Regions from separate parts of the Streptomyces sp. CNS606 genome, predicted to be linked through region 4. Evidence: riboswitches for the same ligand, from Rfam matches in the RefSeq annotation. Region 4 holds a riboswitch; each other region holds the start of a gene.
The links. A riboswitch is a leader RNA that binds a small molecule or an ion and turns the genes downstream of it on or off. The one in region 4 is predicted to bind cyclic di-AMP.

Region 1 (4,811 bases), on a different contig from region 4:
GCGGCGGGGTGGCCGGTGCGTTCGTGGACGCGTTGCACGGCCTCGCGGGACGGGGCTTCGGACAGGCAGTAGACGACGCCGGACTCCGGGTCGGCCCAGGCGCGCTCGAAATGCACGTTCTCCTCACCCTCGATGGCCAGGTCGGCCGCGTGGGCTTCCCTGAGCTCGTCTGCGGTGATGCCCTTCATCCCCTCGTGGACGTCCATGAAGCGGGCCATCGTGATGCACCTCCGGGGGTCGTTCCCCCCTGCGTGGGGTCCGTCTCCATACTCCTCCCGGGCGGCGGTCCACCGCCAGCCCGCCGGGCGAGGCGGTGACGTGTCAGGCGAGGCGAGCGGCGCGTACGAGCAGGTAGCGCCGCTCGGGGTCACTCAGCGTGCGGCGTGCGGCCTCGCGGTAGGCGGCGCGCGCGGCCTCGCGGTCGCCGGCCATGTCCAGCAGGTGGCCGCGGGCGGCGGCGAGGCGGTGACCGCGGGCCAGGTACGGGTCGTCACGGAGCGTGTCCAGCAGTGCGAGGCCGAACTCGGGCCCGCGCACCATGGCGACCGCGACGGCGTGGTTGAGCCGGACGACCGGGCTGGGCCAGGTGCGGTCGAGCACGTCGTAGAGGGCGAGGGTCTGCGGCCAGTCGGTCGTTTCGGCGTCGGCCGCCTCGTCGTGCAGGGCCGCGATGGCGGCCTGCACCTGGTAGGGGCCGGGTCGGGTGTGCCGCAGGGCGTACTCGACCAGCGCGGTGCCCTCCTCGATCTGCGCCGTGTCCCAGCGGGCCCGGTCCTGCTCGGCCAGCGGCACCAGCTCGCCCGAGGGGCCCGTGCGGGCGGCGCGGCGGGCGTCGGTGAGCAGCATCAGCGCGAGCAGCCCGGCGACCTCGCCGTCCTCGGGGAGCAGGCTGCGCAGCAGGCGGGTGAGGCGGACGGCCTCGGCGGCGAGGTCGTCGCGCAGCAGTTCCGTCCCGGAGGAGGCGGTGTAGCCCTCGTTGAAGATCAGGTAGAGGACCTGGAGGACGACGGCGAGCCGGTTCTGCCGCTCCGCCCCGGGCGGGGTGCGGAAGTGGGCGCCGGAGGCCCTGATCCGCTGCTTGGCGCGGTTGATGCGCTGCGCCATGGTCGCTTCGGGCACCAGGTGGGCGCGGGCGATCTCCGCCGTGGTGAGGCCTCCGACGGCGCGGAGGGTCAGGGCGACCTGCGCGGACGGCGTGAGCCCCGGGTGGCAGCACAGGAAGAGCAGGCTGAGCGTGTCGTCGTCGGACGGGGCGGCGTCCTCGCCGGGCGGCGGGGCGACGAGCGCGTCCGGCGGGGCCAGGGCGGCGTCCGCCTCCTCGCGGCGGCGGCGTGCGGAGTCGCTGCGGAGCTGGTCGGTGAGGCGGCGGGAGGCGACGCGGATCAGCCAGCCGCGCGGGTTCTCGGGCCGGCCCTCGGCCGGCCACTGCACGGCGGCGGCGAGCAGCGCCTCCTGGACGGCGTCCTCGGCGGCGTCGAAGTGGCCGTAGCGGCGGACCAGCGCGCCGAGGACCTGCGGCGCGTGGCGGCGCAGCAGGTCCTCGATGCGGGGGTCGGTGGTCACGCCTGGTCCGGCGGCCCGTCCGGGACGGGGCGGACGACGACCGCCGGCTCCGGGTCGGAGCCCTCCGGGACGGGGCAGGAGTAGGCGCGGGCGGCGATCTCGTAGGCGCGCTCCGGGGTCTCCACGTCCACGATCCAGTAGCCCGCGAGTACCTCCTTGGTCTCCCCGAAGGGCCCGTCGGAGACCACGGGACGGCCGTCCTTGTCGGCGGTGACCAGACGGGTCTGGGACGGCTCCGCCAGTCCCTGGGCGTCGACCCATTCACCGGACGCGACGAGGTCCTGGTTGAGCTTCTCCATGTGCTGGAACATGACCTTGAGCTCGGACTCCGACCAGGCGGGGGCTCCCGGGGAGGGGTTTCCGCTCATGGCGTCGTAGTACTTCTGGGCTGACATCAGCATCAGCATGTACTTCATGGTCTGACTCCTTCGTCGGCGGCTCCCCTGCGGGTGCCTCTCACCGGAGACGTCGGAGCGGTGCGGCGGGTCTCGACGTCGCGGGGGAAGAAATCCCGGAAGAACTTCGGGCACCGCTCTCGACCGGATCACGGCCCGGTCACGGGCCCATTATCGCGGCCCGGCGCCCACCGCGCCCGGTAACACGCGGTTTCCCCGGAGCGAGCGGTACCCCTGCCCGCGCCCACGGCCACGGCCACGGCGCCCCTCGTCCGGTACAGGTCGCCCGCGAGGACGGGACGCACGGGCGGAAGGGCGTCGCGCGGGCGTCACCGTAGGCGGAGGTGCCAGGCAAAACACGCAAGTCCGACATGCACCCTCTCCACGCTTCCCTCGCACCGCCAACACCACTCCACGGCGGGAGAGCTGGAAATAGGTGGACATAAGGAACGCCCCAAGTCCCTTGTGGCGGGACTCACATCGCGCCATGGCCGATCTTGGGAACCGGGACGGCCCAGGATGCGTCCCGCGGCCAAATCGCCTGCGGTGCCTGACGATTAGGAAATCCCGGAGATTCACCGCTCTCACGCTCGGAAAATGCTTCATCGCATAGCGTCGAGGAACACCGGCCGGTAAAGATCACAGACGCGAAGGTCACCTTTTCCCGCAGCTTGTCTCCGCCGAATCGACTGTGGTCCTATGTGCTCGCTTCCGCACGTCATGGCGGAGGTTCCCGCGCCGGGACGCCGAATCCTGCCGACCGGCATCAGGGAAAAGCGCAGTAGTCAGCAACGGCAGGAGCGGGGGAACCAGGTAAGCGCCGCGCCGCACGACGGCCGGCTTGGGGTGAAGCCATGCCTCATCGCGCCCCCACGCGACGGGACATGGCCGGGCAACTCTTCTCGCCCGAATCCGACAGCTCACCTCGCAGGCGTAGGAGAGGATTCACCACCATGTCCCGTGGCCGTCACCGCCGCCCGCGTCATCTGCTCAATTCCCGCAAGGTCTCCCGCCTTTCCGTCGCGCTCGCCGCCGGCGGCGCCGTCGCCGCGCCGATCGCCGCAGCGGGCACCGCCCAGGCCGCCCCCGCCTCCGCGCCGGCCGCCGCCAACGTGAAGACCGTGAAGACCGGCGCCAAGGCGGAGCAGACCGCCGCCGCCGAGAGCTACACCGTCGCCTCCGGCGACACCCTCTTCAAGATCGCCAACGCGCACGACGTGAAGGGCGGCTGGCAGACCGTCTACGAGGCCAACAAGGAGACGGTCGGCGGGAACCCGGACCTGATCCACCCCGGCCAGGAACTGACCCTCGAGGCCGCGGCGGCCCAGAAGGGCGGCGAGGCCCAGCAGTCCTCCACCGAGACCTCCGGCGAGTCGGCCGACCAGGCCACCTACCCGGACAACCTGGACGGCTGGATCCGCGAGGCGCTGGCCGTCATGGAGCAGGAGGGCATCCCGGGCTCCTACGACGGCATCCACCGCAACATCATCCGTGAGTCCGGCGGTGACCCGAGCGCCATCAACAACTGGGACATCAACGCCCAGAACGGCACGCCGTCCATCGGTCTGCTCCAGGTCATCAAGCCCACCTTCGACGCCTACCACGTCGAGGGCACGGCCTACGACCAGTACGACCCGGTCGCCAACATCGTCGCCGCCTGCAACTACGCGGCCGACCGCTACGGCAGCATCGACAACGTCAACGGCCCCTACTGAGCCTGACGTTCGAGGGCCACTCGACGGCCGCCTCCCACCGGCGTGCAGGTGGGAGGCGGCTTTCGTCGTGCCCGGGGGCTGCGCGCCGCGGTGGTCGGGAGCCGTCGCCGGAGTCGGGTGACGCAGCAGCCGGGCTGCGCCGCCGGCTCAGGCGACGGAGCCGATCGGCCGGGGCCCGCCGCGGGCCCCGGGACCGTCGTGGTGGATCGGGGTGTGGGCCCCGGTCAGCGGCAGTCCGGAGCCGCCGCGGCGGCCGGCGACGATCTCCGCGGCGATGGACACCGCCGTCTCCTCGGGTGTGCGCGCGCCCAGGTCCAGGCCGATGGGCGAGCGCAGCCGGGCGAGTTCGAGTTCGGTGAGGCCGGCCGCGCGCAGCCGGGCGAGACGGTCCTCGTGGGTGCGGCGCGAGCCCATCGCGCCCACGTAGGCGACCGGCAGCCGCAGGGCACGCTCCAGCAGCGGGATGTCGAACTTGGCGTCATGGGTGAGGACGCACACCACCGTGCGGGCGTCGACCTCGGTGGCGTCCAGGTAGTCGTGCGGCCAGTCGACGACCACCTCGTCCGCGTCCGGGAAGCGCGCCGCCGTGGCGAACACCGGACGGGCGTCGCAGACCGTGACGCGGTAGCCGAGGAACCTCCCCGCCCGGACCAGCGCCGCAGCGAAGTCGATCGCGCCGAACACCAGCATGCGCGGCGCCGGCACGCTCGACTCCACCAGCAGGGTGAGAGGTGCGCCGCAGCGGCTCCCCTCCGCCCCGATGCCGACGCTGGCGGTGCGCCCGGCGTCCAGCAGGGCGCGCGCCTCGGCGGCGGCCGTACGGTCCAGGCCGGGGTGCCCGCCGAGGGTTCCCGCGGCACCGGACGCGCCGTCGCCGTGACCGTCACCGCCGTCGACGTCCGGGCGGACGAGAAGCGCCCGCCCCAGGAGCTCCGGCGGACCGGCCACCACGCGGGCGAGGGCCGCGGAGCCGCCGCGCGCCGCCGTGGCGGCGGCCGCCGCGTACGTCTCCCGCCACGGCGCGTCCGCCCGCACCGGCACGACCAGCACGTCGATGACGCCGCCGCAGGTCAGACCCACGGCGAAGGCGTCGTCGTCGCTGTAGCCGAAGCGCTCCGTGACGGGCCGGCCGTCCCGG
Region 2 (4,811 bases), on a different contig from region 4:
TGCTGGAGGGTGGAACGGCCTCGCAGCGCCAGGTCCCTGGCCCGCTGTTCCGGCCCGTCGGGCAGCAGCAGGCCCGCGCGCTCCTCGCGTGCGGCTGCTTCCACCGCGGCCACGCGCGGCGCGCGCAACGACGCGTAGCGGGCCAGCGCCTCGGGCAGTCCGTCGCGCGGCGCCCCGGCCAGGCATGCGGCGAGGTCGAAGGCGTCCTCCAGCGCCTGCGCGGCGCCCTGCGGGACGAGGTGCAGCGCGGGGTGCGCCGCGTCGCCCAGCAGCGCCGTCCGCCGGGTGTTCCAGCGGGCCGGCGGTTCCCACTCCTGCGGGACGAGGCGTCGCACGGTTCCCGCGCCGCGGGCGGCCGCGGTGGCGAGCTGCGCGGGGATGCCGCGCCAGTGCCCGAAGTCCTGGACGAGATCCTTGGGTTCGGCGACCGCGGTCCCCTGATCGGCCGGCTGATCGGCCGGCCTGGGGGCGTCCGCCGCGTCCGGGTCGTCCGGACGGAGCGCGGTGGCGGTGAAGGCGACCTGGGCGCCCCCGGCGACGGGGTAGCAGACGAGATGGGCGCCGGGGCCGAGCCAGCGCCGGACGAGGGCGTCCCGCGCCACCGCCCGAGGGAGGCGTTCGACGGGCAACAGGCCCTGGTGAACGGTGAGTCCGGTCGGCCTGGGCGCAGGTGTCTCCGGGCTGATCGCGGCGCGCACCGCGGACCGCGCGCCATCGGCGCCGACGACCGCGTGGGCGCGGTGCGTGCCGCCGTCCGCGCAGTGCAGGGTCACGCCGTCGGCGTCCTCGGTCAGTCCGGTCACGGTCCTGCCGGTGTGCAGCGCCCCGGCGGGGACGCCTTCGCGCAGGGCGGCGCGAAGGTCGGTGTGCCGGACGGTGTAGTAGGGCGCGCCGAAGAGCCGTTCGCAGGGGACGCCGTGGGGGATCCGGGCGACGGGGCGGCCGTCCCATCCGCGGATCTCGGTCCCTTCCACGCGGACGGCGCAGGCCCTCAGTACGGGTCCGAGGCCGAGCCGGCGCAGAGGCCGGACCGCGTTCGGCGCGAGTTCCTCACCCGCGCCGTCCCCGGCCGACTCCCGCTCCCGCTCGAAGACCTCGCACCGCGTACCGGACGCGGTGAGTGCGGCCGCCAGTGCCAGTCCGCCGATACCGGCACCGACCACAACGATGCGCGGCCGGTCCTCCACTCCTGCAACGCGCACCGCTCTGCCTTCTCTCCACATCTCAGGCACAGAGGATGTCCACGCCGTGGGGCGGGCACAACGCCACCCGGGAGGCTGCTGACTTCTGTCGCGTGTGGCATGACATCGGTCACCGTCCCGTCCGTTCCGGTCGCCTCCCGGCCGGGGGTCGCCGCAAGCTGACGTCACCGCAGCGGCGCACCGGCGGCGTCCGGAGTCATCCGGGCGTGCGTCGCGGCGGGGCGCCGGACGTGGAGGACCGAGGAGAGGGGCTGAGGCGATGGCGTGGTCAGAGCCAGCCGCGGCTGTTCGCTATCCGGGCGGCGTCGAACCTGTTGCGCCCCTCCAGCTTCTTGATGGCGCTGGAGGTGACGTTGCGGACCGTGCCGGGTGACAGATAGAGCTCCGCGGCGATCTCCTTGATCGGTGCTCCGCCGGCCGTCAGTCTCAGCACTTCTCTCTCCCGGTCGTTCAACTGGCGGCTGTTGCGGGAGGGAGGACGGAGCAGGGACGGGTCGATCGTCGGACAACCCGCCACGATGCCCCGGATGGCATGCACCAGATGAGTTAAACGGGCGTGGTGCGGAATGACGCTGAAGACACCGGCCATGGCGCGGTCCAGGACCGCTCTGCTGGGCTCGGCCGCGATGACGGCGATGCCGCAGTCGGGTGCGGCGGCGCGCAGTTCGTCGGCGAGGTGGAGCTCGTCGCGACCCGTGGTGGTCGCGCCGAGGACGGCGACGGTGGGACGTACGCGCAGCACCGCCGGGACGATCTGCCGGCTGTCGTTGACGGTCTCCACGACGTCGAAGTCCCGTACCTGCTTGAGGGTTTCGGCCAGGGTCTCCGAGATCAGGCGACGTTCGTCGGCCACTAGGATGCGAATTGTCACTGCTTGAACTCCCCGCGTGGACCCGGTGAGCCCGTGGTTTCCAGGCACGCCGAAGTCCCAGCTTGAATGTGAACATACACTGGCCCGTACCGCGAAAACGCCCCGGAGGGTGCCACCCCTCCAACCCCAGTGTCGGCACAAATTCAAACGAACAGCAGAATCCTCTCGGACGCTCTGCCGTGCTCCACCCCTGTCGGTTCACCCCCGTTCGGCGTTGCTCCAGGGTGGATGCCCAAGGCGGTCGACCGCACCGCCTGCGTTCCGTAGAGTTACAGACCGACTTGAGACCGGTCAATGGTCCTTCACAAAGAGAAGGCGCCCAGGATGTCGGTCTACCTCCCGCTATGCCGGGAAGGCCGATGTCGATTTGAGCTGGACCTGAGCTTCTCGGGTGTGCTAGTCACGCGTAGCCGACACGTGAGCATCAGCTGTAACACCCACGACTCCGGCCCGGCGCTTCCACGGTCACACTCCGTCTCTTCACAAGGTGAACGTCCGGCCCCTTCGTCCCGGCGAACCGCTCCCCGCAGGCGATCGGCCGGCTCGACGCCACGTCAGGAGAAGCCCTGCGGCGGCGCGTTCGGCCTCCCTCCAGAGGAGTGACGCTCGCGGGGCGGCATGCACGTCCGACACACCGTCACCACCTGCGGAATCACCGGTTCGGCGCAACACCGGAACACCCGGACGCCCTGTATGTCGGTTTTTGAACACGCCGGTGCGATGTGCTTACCGTCGCATCGCTCGTCGCCTGACGGGCACCGCGGTCGTCACGCCGAATCCTGCCGGCGGCCGGGGACACTTCGTCGCGTGAGCGCCGTAGGCAGGAGCGGGGGACCCAGGTAGGCCGCCGCACCCGAAGGAGGGAGCGGCTCGGGGCGTATCCGCCCGCGTCAGCGGACGGACGGGCACTCTCCGGCCCGAGCCCGACAGCTCACCTCGCAGGCGTCGGTGAGGAGACGAACATGCTGTTCACTGGCAAGTACCGGGCACACCTGTCCAGCACCCGCGCACGCGTCGCGGCCCTGGTGAGCACGGCGGGAGCCGCGGTCGCGCTTCCGCTGATGTCGGCGTCGAACGCCAGAGCCGCTTCCGTCGACACCTGGGAACAGGTCGCCGCATGCGAGTCCAGCGGAAACTGGCGCATCAACACCGGCAACGGCTACTACGGCGGGCTGCAGTTCTCCCAGTCCAGCTGGGAGGCCGCAGGCGGCACGCAGTACGCCCCGCGTGCGGACCTGGCCAGCAAGCAGGAGCAGATCGCCGTGGCCGAGAAGCTGCTGGAGATGCAGGGCCCGGGTGCCTGGCCGGTCTGCGGCAGCGAAGGCGGGCTGACCGCAGGGGCTCCCCCTGCTCAGGTGGCCCCCGACACCGGCGTGCCGGAGCAGCAGGCGCCGGAGCCTGCGCCTGCGGCACCGTCGGCTCCCCAGCAGCAGTCCCAGCCCGTGCAACCGGTGCAGCCGACCGGGTCGGACTACACCGTCCGCTCGGGTGACACCCTCGGCGCCATCGCCGTCGCGTACGGCACCACCTGGCAGCAGATCTACCAGGACAACCGCTCGGTCGTCGGCGACGACCCCGATTTCATCCTTCCCGGTCAGCAGCTCGTGATCCGCTGACCCGCCGTCAGGCCGCACGCACGACCCTTCCGGCTCCGCGGTCCGCGCCCGCCCGGCTCCCCCTCCGGCGCAGGCGCGGACCGCTCCCCCGTCTCCTCCCCCCGTCTCCTCCCCCGAGGCAAGAACCGGGCAACCTGGCCCGGCAGTCACCCTCCCCCCGACCGGGCGTGCCGGGGATCTCCCCGGCACGGCCCGCCCTCGGGCCGCAGGTGACTCCGGCGTGGCGGCGCCGATACCCCCACCCCCGTGGGAGGTATCGGCGACCATGCCCGTCACCTGCACAGACAGCCGGTGTCCGATCCCCTCCCGCGGGCGGGCCCGATCGGACCGGCGAGGGAAACCCGACGCTTGACGCGCCGAGGACTCCTGCGCCGCACCCCCGTGCCGGCTGCCTTGCGGGCCTCATCGTGACACGCAGCGCAGGACTCGCACATTGCCAGAACCCGGCAAAGTTCACGGCGCGTTGACGTCCGACTCCAGCGAGCACGCCCCCCGTTCCGCCCCGGCGGGGCGCTCAGTGGTCCTCCTACATCCACGACGACGGAGCGCCTCCCCTCCGCGCGCGGCCGTACGTTGCCCCGATGGCACGTGAAATCCCGCTGCTGTTCGCGCGGAGCATCGTCGACCGCGAGGGAGCCTCCGGCAGAAGATGGCTGGCGGACCTGCCGGGCCTCGTGGAGGCCCTGCTGGACCAGTGGGACTGCGTACCGGACGGCGAGGCGGCGCACGGCGGCATCGGGGTGGTCCTCCCGGTGTCCGGACCCGCCGGGCGGCGCTGCGTGCTGAAGGTGTCGTTCCCCCACCCCGACCGCGTCCACGAGCCGGACGCGTTCGCGGTATGGGCCGGGCGTGGAGCCGTCCTGCTGCACGAACGCGACGACGACCGGTGCGCGATGCTCCTCGAGCGCGCCCGCCCCTCGACGCTGGCCGACGTCGCGGACGGCGACGAGGTGATGGAGGTCGCCGGACGGCTCAGCCGCCGGCTCCGCCCGGCCTGCCGAGGCTGCGGGACCGGGCCGACGCCTGGGAGGAGCAGCTGCTCAAGGACGCCGCGGAACTGGAGCCGCGGCTACCGGGTCACCTGGTGGACGCCGCCCTGGCGACCGTCCGCGAGCTCGGCCG
Region 3 (4,811 bases), on a different contig from region 4:
ATGATCGCGGTGCCGCAGGGCGCGGAGCAGTTCCAGAACGCTGACCGCCTCGTCGAACTGGGCGTGGCCCGCCGCCTCGACACCGCAGACGCGGACGCCGCGTCGCTGCGCGCGGCGCTGACCGCCCTCACCTCCGATCCCGAGGTGGCCCGACGGTCCGCCCGGCTGCGCGAGGACGCCCGCGCGGAGGGCGGCACCACACGGGCCGCCGACCTCCTGGAAGCCCTGCTGAACCAGCGCTAGAAAAGGGTCCGACGGCCCTGGCGTCGGGGGGTGGTCCGCCAGGACCGCCGGAGTCTCGATGGCCGCCCGGCCCCGGTTCCCGGTTGCCGCCGCCTCGCCCCTCCTTGTCGCCGAGTACTGCGGTGGGGGGAGGAGGTGTCACAGGCCTCGACGGGCACGAGGCGGCGGCACCGTCCCTGCATCAGGGACGTGGGAAGGGAATCGTGGAGCGGAAGGTGTCAGACGTTCAGTCCCTTCCCACGCAGCCAGGACAGCGGGTCGACGGGCGAACCGCCGCCCGGCCGGACCTCCAGGTGGAGGTGCGGTCCGGTGGAGTTGCCGGTGGAGCCGACGTTGCCGATGACGTCCTTGGTGTTGACCTCGGACCCGGCGGAGACGTTCATCGAGGACAGGTGGCAGTACCAGACCTCGGTGCCGTCGTCGAGTTCGAGTACGACGCGGTAGCCGTACGAGCCGGCCCAGCCGGCCTCCTTCACGGTGCCGCTGTGCACAGCCATCACCGGGGTGCCGGTCTGCGCGGCGAAGTCCTGGCCGGTGTGGTCGTTCTCCCACATGCTGCCGCCGGCGCCGTAGCCGGAGCTGAGCGTGTACGAGGAGAGGGGCACGCTGTAACTGCGGGCGAGTTCGGCGAGCCGTGCGGCCTCCGCCTTGCGGCGAGCCTCCTCGGCGGCTTCGCGCTTGCGCTCGGCCTCCGCCTTGCGCTCGGCCTCCGCCTTCTTCGCGGCGGCCTCGGCGGCCTCCGCGCGCGCGGTGTCGACGGCGTCCTCGCGGACGGTGGCGTCGGCGGCCGACTGCTGCTGGGCGGCCTGCGCCAGGATGCGGGCCCGCAGGGACTCCCCGGCGTCCCCCTCCGGAGCAGCGGTCTCGGTGCTGAACCCGGCCTGGGTGAGCGGCGCTTGAGCGGCGACCGTCGTGGTGTCCGCCGAGCCGTCGACGCCGGGGACCAGGTCACTTATCTCGCTGGGCAGTTCGTCCGCCACCGAGCCGGCGAGGGAGGACATGTCGGCCATCGTGACGGAGGCCGGCTTGTCCTTGGCCGTGGCCATTCCGCCCGCGCCGACGGCCGCGATCATGCCGACCCCGAGCACCGCACCGCTGCGGGCCACCCCGCCGCGCTGCTTCGCCACGCGGTGCCGGCCGCGCACCGGGCGCACCGATTCGGCGGTCGGGTTCCACCCGTCGTACGCCCCGTCCTGCTCCGGCCCGTAGACGGTCGGCACGGTGTAGGCGCCGGTGGCGTCGAAGGACTCCTCGAACTGGGGGAACTCGGTGGTGAGGTCGGTGTCGCCGAGGTATCCGCTTCTGTAGAGGTCGCGGGCCTCGGGGGCATGCCTGGTGGACGCCACTGGGGGCGCTCTCCTTTCCTTCCTTCTCGCCTACCGGGTTAGCTGACGGGTTCGGAGCAGGAAGGTCTCCTACAGCGGTCCTTGGGCGGGACCGCCGATTCACCCCTGAAAGGTGGTTCCCCGGCTCCCTCGGTGTGCCGGCGCGAGCGGTGAGACTCGCGTGACCCACGTGCGGGATTAGGCGACGGCGCACGGTGCCGCCTGGAGTGACGGCAGTGACGACCGCGCTGCGTTATCGAACGTTAATAGACCCGCAGCCGGGAAACCAAGCCGGGTCGCTGATTTTGCCTACGCTTTGGCAGGGACTTCCCGCCCACCGAGGAGCAATACGGACGCACCAACACGCCCCGTCAGCACGCCGGTTCCGTGGGTGATCACGAGTGGATCACGACGACCGGCACCGAATCTCCACCAACGGACCGTCAGCTCCTCCACCCCAACCTCCGTGACCGAACCGGCCTTCCGACCCGGAACCGACCCCGATCTCCTCCCCCTCAAGAGCACGGGGGTGGGCCGCGGCCGCGACGGACGTGAGGGGGCGTGGGCGGAGGGAGGGTCGATGCGCCCGGAAACACTTGCCCGTGATGTGTGGGCCGCGCAATACGAGTCGTGCCCACCGTTCGCCGAGAACGCGGCCCGTACATCATGGGTTTCCGGGTCGTCGGCCCGGACCGCAGCCCACGCCCCCGACCCGCACCCACACACACCAGCCACCGCCCCACGGCACCGAACCGCCCCGGATGCGTCAGAGAATCGCCACGCGCTCCCACGCGGGCTGACTCTCCTCCGCCTCCCCCGGATCGGCGGCCGCCGCCTCGGTCTCGCCGGCCACACCCTTCGCCGGTCGCGCCTCCGCTGCACGGCCGCCCGCGTCGTCGCCCCCGTCGCCGTAGCCGGAGACGCCCACGTAGGGCGCGACGCTCCGGTAGGGGGCGGCGGAGGTGCCGTACCCCTCCGTACCGGTGGCGTGCCGCTCCGCGGAGGAGCCGTACCGCTCAACCGAAGTGCCGTACAGGTCACCGCCGTTGCCGCCGTACAGGTCGCCCCCGTTGCCGCCGTACACCCCGCCGCCGTACGCGGCAGGACCGGGCGCCACCGGCGAAGGGGCCCCGTAGGACGGCCGCCCCTCCTCCGTGCGCCACCACCGCGCGCCGGTCTCCACTGGCTCGCTGCGGCCGTGACGGCCTCCCTGTCCCGGCACGGCGCGGCCTGCCAGGGACCACTCGCGTACGAGCGTCTCGTAGATGGGCGTGGGCGCGGAGGCATCCGCCGGGGGCGGAAGAGCCGGACGGGGAACCGTTTCTCCCGACCAGGGCACCGGCGACCACTGCGTGAGCATCACAGCCATGCCAGAGACAACGAGGCCCACCGGCCCGAAGTCACCCGCCCGGATCAGCCGTGTCACCCACAAGGGGGTACAGGCCCGGAGTTCACCCGTACACCCCCCTGGCCGCGCCCGCCGGGTCCCGCCGCCCGGGCACCGTTCCGTGCACCGTCCGCCGCATGGAGCAACGTCCGCGGGCACCACCGCCCACCTGCGCCGACGACGGGGCGCACCGTCCGGAGCGCGGAACCGGGGGGATGCGACTTGGCTCGGATGCGGACGCGTGGCGTCCCGGGAGTACGCCGGCGCAGCCGCGCGCCGCGCACCCCGCCATCGTCGGAGGTTCGTTCATGCGTGCGTTTTCCACGCCGCGCCGGCCGAGAGTCGCTCGGCGGCTCTCCGGCGCGGCGCTGTCCGTGGCCGTCGTCGGCATAACCGCAACGACCGTCACGACCGCCTTCGCCGCCGGCGACGACGGCGCCATCAGGGTCGACCCGGGCACGGCACGCCCGGGGGGCACGGTCACGTTGTCGACGGACGCCTGCGGGCCCGGCGGCAGCGCCGGGGTGGACGCCAGCGCACTGGGCGCCGGAATCCTCGGGCTGGAGCCGAAGGACGCGGAGGCCCGGACGGCGAAGGGCGAGCTGCGCGTCACGCGCGACACCAAGCCGGGCCGGTACGCGCTCGGCGGCTCCTGCACGGACGGGAGGGAACTCGCCGGCACGGTCGTGGTCGGTCCCGCGAAGCACGCGGCCGGGGACGCGGAGCACCCTGCCGGTGAGCGGCAGCCCGCGACGGGCAGTGCCGAGGCGAAGGCCGGCGACGAGTGGCCGGAGGGCGAGGACTGGAAGGAGTGGTCCGACGAGGGCGCTCCGGAGGACGGCGCTCCGAAGGATTCCGGTGCCGGGGACTCCTGGCCCGAGGGTGAGGGCTGGAAGGAGTGGCCGGGGGACGGCGGCGACCCGTTCGGCAAGAACGGCGACCACCGCGGCAAGGGGGACCACCACGGGGACGACTGGGGCAAGCACGGCAGGGACGGCAAGGACGGCCACGACGACCGGCAGGACTGGCGACACGACCGGCACGGGAAGATGCCGCACGGCCGCGTCCACACCGGCGTCGGCGGCGCCGGAGCGGGCGTGGACTCCGCCATGCTGACCGGCGGCTCGCTCGCCCTGGTGGCCGCAGCCGGCGGTGCGCTCTACCTGCGCCGGCGCCACCGCAGGCTGGACGGCTGACCCGGGCAGCCCTACAGCAGGCCGTTCCGGCGTACGGGTGCGGCCGTCGCCCCCGGCGACGCCCGCACCCGTAGCGCCGTCGACGCCCGTACCCGCACCCGCACGCGAGGAGGTCCGATGGCGGGTCCGACGGCGGCATCACGCCCGCGTCGCCGCGGTCGCGGCGTGGAGACGTGCGTCTCGACGCTCGTCGCCGCCTCCGCCTGTGCCGCCGTCTGGCTCTTCGAGCACGGCACCGGCGGGCAGGCCCCGCCGCAGCCGCCCGCCGAGGCGGGATTCGCCCGCGACGCCCCTCGCCCCCTCCCCGGACCCGAGACACCCGCCCCGACGCCGTCCGGCGCGCACACGAACGGCCCGGACACGAAACGCCAGGACACGAACGGCCGGGAGACCGGCGGCCGGGAGAGCCCTCGCCCCGAGCGCTCCCGATCCGGCCCGCGCGCCTCCGACCCGCTGCGCGTCCACATCCCGTCGATCGGCGTCTCCGCCCCGCTCACCCGCCTGGGCCTGCACGACGACGGGAGTCTGGAGGCGCCGCCTCCGCAGGACGAGAACCTCGCCGGGTGGTATGCGGACGGCACGCCGCCCGGCGCCGTGGGCACCGCGATCGTCGCGGGGCACGTCGACACCGCCGACGGCGCGGCCGTCTTCTACGGCCTG
Region 4 (4,811 bases):
TGCGCCTGGTACTGCGCGATCTCCGCCTGGATGCCGGACAGCGTCTCGTGACGGGTGGCCAGTTCCTTGCTCAGGTCGCCCTCGTCCTGCTCCTTGCGGAGCTGGAGCGCGTACTCGTGGGTGTAGGCGTCCTTGGCCATCCGCACCATCTCCGGCGCGGCCAGGTGCATCCGGTAGCCCTGGTCGGACGGTTCGGCGTGCGTGATGTTGGCGTTCGTCAGCTCCACGGCGGGCAGGAACTGGTTGTTCAGCTGCTCCAGCAGCCGCCCGGTGTCCTCGCCGACCATGTCGTAGATGCCCGCGGCCTCCTGCTCGTAGATGAGGCTGCGGATGGTCTCGCTGACCGCGTTGTTCAGCTTCTCCTCGAAGCCGCGCACGGCGCCCAGGGTGTAGACGAACTCCTGCGGGTCCCGGATGCGGAACTGGATGAAGAGGTCGATCGACGCCTTCACGCCGCCCCGCGTCGGAGCCTCCCGCACCGGCGCGTTGAACGGGTACTCGCGGGTCGTGTTGACGATGTACGACACCCGCTTGAACGGGCTGATCAGCACGACCCGTCCCGGGCCGACGACCTTCTCCAGCTTGCCGAAGCGGGTGATCAGCGCCTGGCTGCCGTCCGGCACCATCACCATGCCCTGCCGCCACCAGACGAACGCCACCGCGGCCACCGACATGACCCAGTAGTGCAGCCCGAAGAGCGGGTGCGTCAGCGTGCCGACGCCGGTCGCGCCCGACGTGGCCGCCGCGATCGACGTGCCGATGACGCCGAGGACCAGCAGCAGCGACACGGGCAGCATGCTGAGGAACGACCGGCCGCGCGGGATCACCATCGGGCAGATGGCGTGCACCTTCCGCCGTCCGTCGCGCTCCTGCCGGCTGCGGTTGAGCGCCTCGCCCGCCTCGTCCAGCGGCACGGTCTGCTCGGACATCACGGTGTCGATGTCGCCGCCCTGCTCCCGCGCCGCCGGGAAGTCGGCCGGGTCGATGCTGTCCTCCTGGAGCAGCTCCTCCCGGCTCCCGGACGCGCCCCGGCTCAGCCTGCCGGCGGCTCCGCTCCCGCTCTCCGCCGCATCACCCGCGTGCTGCCGCAACGCGTCCTCCGCGACGGAGCGCGGATCGGCTCCGCCCGCCACCGCCTGGGCGGCTCTGCGTAGGTTCTGGCCACGTGAAGCCACGAACATCCCCCTGTCTCACGTCTGCGTCTTCGGCCCTCCATCCCACACCATGCTCCGGACCTGCGGAAAGCCGGGCACGCCGATCGTGACGCGACCGGTACGGGTGGCCTGCGCGGGATGCGTGTTGACACCCGGCCCTTCGTTCGGTTGGTTGGACGCCGCCGCTGCCGCGCACGGCGGCGGACACGGCACAGCGAGAACTCACACGGGGGGCGGCGCCATGAGCGACCCGGGCATGCAACAGGGCGGAGTCGGGGCGACGGCGGCCGACTTCCCGCCGACCGCGCAGTCGTTGAAGACGGCGCTCCGCGCCTGGACGGCGGTGCTCGCCGCCGCCCCGCTGTTCGCGGCCCTGGGCGTGCTGCTCCTGGCCATGGACGGCGATTACGGCTTCTACCTCGTCACCTTCGGCGTGGGCGTGACCGTCGGCGCTCTCGTGTGGCTCTCGTACGCGCGGAAGATGCGTACGGCGCTGCAGCGCGGCCCCTGGGCGGCCTGCCGGGCGACGACGGTCAGCTCGGGCCTCAACAACCCGACGGTGGTGGTCCAGGACCCCGGCACGGCGGAGCTGCGGGTCTACGTGGCGCGCACGGCCCTGTGGTCCATGGACTGGGCGGACCCCGGGCCCGCCGGGGTGCTGTGGTGGGCCGCCCACCCCGAGGGCGGCGCCGTCGTGTGCCGGCCGGGTGGCACCAGCCTCGTGTGGGTGAAGCCGCTGCGCGCGGGCCGGAAGAGGGACGCCGGGCTGGCGCAGGCGGCCCAGCGCGGCCTGATGCAGCAGCCCGGAGGGCAGCCGCAGGGGTGGGGCGGCCAGCCCCAGCAGCACCCGCAGGCTCCGCACCCGCAGGCTCCGTATCCGCAGCATCAGCCCCCGCAGCAGCAGCCGGGGTGGACGCCGGCGCCCGGCGGCCAGGGCGGGCCGGGTTGGGGGCAGCAGCCCCCGGCGGCGCAGCCGCCGCACCCGCAGCAGCAGCCGGGCTGGGGGCCGCCGCCGCAGGCTCCGCAGCCGGGGCACGGGCCCTACCCGGGCCAGGGCCAGGGCGGCCACCCGGGCCAGGGGCCCGGCGGCGGGTGGTGATCCGCGCATTCGGGGTCTGGCACGACTCGTGGCCTGACACGACGCCGCCCGGCGCGCCCCGGGAGGGGCGGCGCCGGGCGGCGTGCGGGGTGGGGGTGTCTCAGAGGGAGACGCCGTTGGCCCGCAGGTACTGGACCGGGTCGATGTCCGAGCCGTAGTCCGGACCGGTGCGCACCTCGAAGTGCAGGTGCGGGCCGGTGCTGTTGCCGGTGGAGCCGACGGCCCCGATCTGTTGGCCGGCGCTGACGCTCTCGCCCGCCGAGACGGACAGCGAGGACAGGTGGCCGTACTGGCTGTACCGGCCGTCCTCGTGCTGGATGACGACCTGGTTGCCGTACGAACCGGCCCAGCCCGCGGAGACGACCGTGCCGTTGGCGACGGACTTCACCGTGGTGCCGGTGGAGGCGGCGAAGTCCACACCGGTGTGGTAGCCGCTGGACCAGCTGGCGCCGGTCTGGTGGTACGGGGTGCTCGTGGCGGCCTCGACCGGGGCGGAGAAGCCGCTGGCGGCGCTCTCGGCCTCGGAGGTGTCCGCGGACTCCGCGGCGGCGGAGCTGCCGGAGTCCTGCTTCGGCGCCGGAGCCTTCTTCTCGGTCTTCTCGGGCTTCTCGGCGGTGTCCTTCTTCGGCGCCTCGCTCTGCGTGGCGCCGGCGGCGGAGCCGTTCAGGCTGAGCTCCTGGCCCGGGTAGATCAGGTCCGGGTTGCCGCCGATGACCTCGCGGTTGCCGTCGTAGACGGTGTTCCAGCCGCCGTCCACGTCGTGCGCGTTGGCGATCTTGAACAGGGTGTCGCCGCTGACCACGGTGTAGCTCTCGGTCTTGGCGTCCTTCGGGGCCTTCGTGTCCTGGGCACCGGTGTCGGCCTTCGGGGCGGCCTGCTTCGGGGCCTCGGCGGTCTCGGCCTTCGAGGCGGCGGCGTCCTCGCCACCGCCGTTCGGGTCGATCTGCGGGTCGCCGCTGTTCTGCTGCAGGCCGGCCTGCGGGCCGCAGTTGGGCCAGGCGCCCGGGCCCTGGAGGGCGAGCAGCTTCTCGGCGGCGGCTATCTGCTGGTCCTTGGTGGCGAGGTCGGCGCGGGCCGCGAACTCGGTGCCGCCGGCGGCCTCCCAGCTGGACTGGGTGAACTGCAGGCCGCCGTAGAAGCCGTTACCGGTGTTGATGCTCCAGTTGCCGGTGGACTCGCACTGGGCGACCTTGTCCCAGGTGTCCACGGAGGCGGCCTGGGCGCCGCCGGCGGTCACGAGCGGAAGGGCGATGCCGGCGCCGCCCGCGGTCAGGGCGAGAGCGGTGGCGCGGCGGGTGAAACGCTGCGTCTTGGAGCGACGATGACGTCCGCGTGCAGACATGGCTGTGGTCCTCTCCTACGCCTGCGAGGTGAGCTGTCGGGTTCGGGCTGGAGTTGCCCGGTCGCCTGTGCGAGCGCATGAGCGGCACTCGCTGCGACTTCACCCCAAGCCGTCCGGTGCGTGACGTACCGGCGCGGCACTTACCTTGGGTCCCCCACTCCTGCCGTTCGTGGGTCACGGGTGGCTCCTGGTCCGGGCGGCAGGACTCGGCGTCCCGGCTCAGGGCCGCCGCACGAGCGCGGCGGCGGAGGGAACCAAAACACAGGGGTTCGGATTGCGGCAAGAAAGTCGGGTTTACGGACGGTCTTCACGCGGGCTTCACGCCACTCCGACACGACTGTGTGCTGCTGTCCGTTTTCGCTGAGTTGTCGCGATCTTCGTGTGCCGAGTGCTCAACTCGACGCTATGGACGGGAAGTTGAGGGAGCCCCGAATTTCGCCCCGGCGCGCCGCGCGCCCCGCCGAGGCCGTGCTGTTATTCGCGTCACGCCGCGAGGAACAGAGCGCCAATATCCGTCCCGAAACGCCAAATCGGACGTAACGGTCTTCTCTGCGGTAATACGTCGATCTCGTGCGGGTCTCAGTCCCGTCCGGTCCGGGGCGGCGTGGTGCCGGGGAGGCGGTACCGGCGCTCCGGGCGACCCGTGGTGCCGTACCGCAGGGACACCTCGGCCTCGCCGCCGGCCGCGAAGTGCTCCAGATAGCGCCGCGCGCTCACCCGGGAGAGTCCGCTCAGCTCCGCGCACTCGGCCGCCGAGAGGTCCCCCGGCGCCTCCTTCAGTGCCCGCCGCACGAGCGCCGCGGTCTGCGCGGTCAGCCCTTTGGGGAGGGCCGGTCGCTCGCGCGGCGGCGCGGCGGCTCGCGCGTCCCCGGCGGGGGAGCCGAAGACCCGGTCGACCTCCGCCTGCCCGGCCTCGCCCGCCGCCGCGAGTGCCGCCAGCTCGCGCCGCCGCTGCCCGTAGGCGAGCAGCCGCTCCCGCAGGGTCCTGCTCTCGAACGGCTTGACGATGTAGTGCACGGCCCCGCCGAGCTGGGCTCCGCGCACGGTCTCCACGTCGCGTGCGGCGGTGACCACCAGGACGTCCACCCCGGGTGCGGCGGGCGCGGTGTCCGTCTCCTCGCCGGGGCCGCCCCGCAGCGCGCGCAGGACGTCCAGTCCCGACATGTCCGGCAGGTAGATGTCCAGCAGCACCAGGTCCGGGCGCAGTGCGCGCACC

Region 1: another riboswitch for cyclic di-AMP. It lies ahead of K304_RS0117995 (LysM peptidoglycan-binding domain-containing protein); the one in region 4 lies ahead of K304_RS0111140 (peptidoglycan DD-metalloendopeptidase family protein).
Region 2: another riboswitch for cyclic di-AMP. It lies ahead of K304_RS0109685 (LysM peptidoglycan-binding domain-containing protein); the one in region 4 lies ahead of K304_RS0111140 (peptidoglycan DD-metalloendopeptidase family protein).
Region 3: another riboswitch for cyclic di-AMP. It lies ahead of K304_RS0117515 (M23 family metallopeptidase); the one in region 4 lies ahead of K304_RS0111140 (peptidoglycan DD-metalloendopeptidase family protein).

Annotation. Positions count from the first base shown of each region.
Region 1 covers NZ_AUFD01000026.1:43,319-48,129, reverse strand. Annotated here, with positions in the region: gene K304_RS0118010 (SCO4226 family nickel-binding protein) at 1-218, opposite strand, end outside; gene K304_RS0118005 (sigma-70 family RNA polymerase sigma factor) at 322-1,563, opposite strand; gene K304_RS0118000 (YciI family protein) at 1,560-1,979, opposite strand; cyclic di-AMP (ydaO/yuaA leader) riboswitch at 2,726-2,907, shown strand; gene K304_RS0117995 (LysM peptidoglycan-binding domain-containing protein) at 2,912-3,673, shown strand; gene K304_RS0117990 (XdhC/CoxI family protein) at 3,821-4,811, opposite strand, start outside.
Region 2 covers NZ_AUFD01000011.1:208,818-213,628, reverse strand. Annotated here, with positions in the region: gene K304_RS0109695 (FAD-dependent monooxygenase) at 1-1,202, opposite strand, end outside; gene K304_RS0109690 (response regulator transcription factor) at 1,471-2,073, opposite strand; cyclic di-AMP (ydaO/yuaA leader) riboswitch at 2,876-3,033, shown strand; gene K304_RS0109685 (LysM peptidoglycan-binding domain-containing protein) at 3,036-3,689, shown strand; partial or broken gene K304_RS28190 (aminoglycoside phosphotransferase family protein) at 4,271-4,811, shown strand, end outside.
Region 3 covers NZ_AUFD01000024.1:60,614-65,424, forward strand. Annotated here, with positions in the region: gene K304_RS0117510 (macrolide family glycosyltransferase) at 1-243, shown strand, start outside; gene K304_RS0117515 (M23 family metallopeptidase) at 462-1,589, opposite strand; cyclic di-AMP (ydaO/yuaA leader) riboswitch at 1,602-1,742, opposite strand; gene K304_RS0117520 (hypothetical protein) at 2,335-2,685, opposite strand; gene K304_RS31745 (hypothetical protein) at 3,264-4,151, shown strand; gene K304_RS0117530 (class F sortase) at 4,269-4,811, shown strand, end outside.
Region 4 covers NZ_AUFD01000013.1:140,468-145,278, forward strand. Annotated here, with positions in the region: gene K304_RS28480 (SPFH domain-containing protein) at 1-1,175, opposite strand, end outside; gene K304_RS32865 (hypothetical protein) at 1,396-2,253, shown strand; gene K304_RS0111140 (peptidoglycan DD-metalloendopeptidase family protein) at 2,354-3,595, opposite strand; cyclic di-AMP (ydaO/yuaA leader) riboswitch at 3,601-3,787, opposite strand; gene K304_RS0111145 (response regulator) at 4,175-4,811, opposite strand, start outside.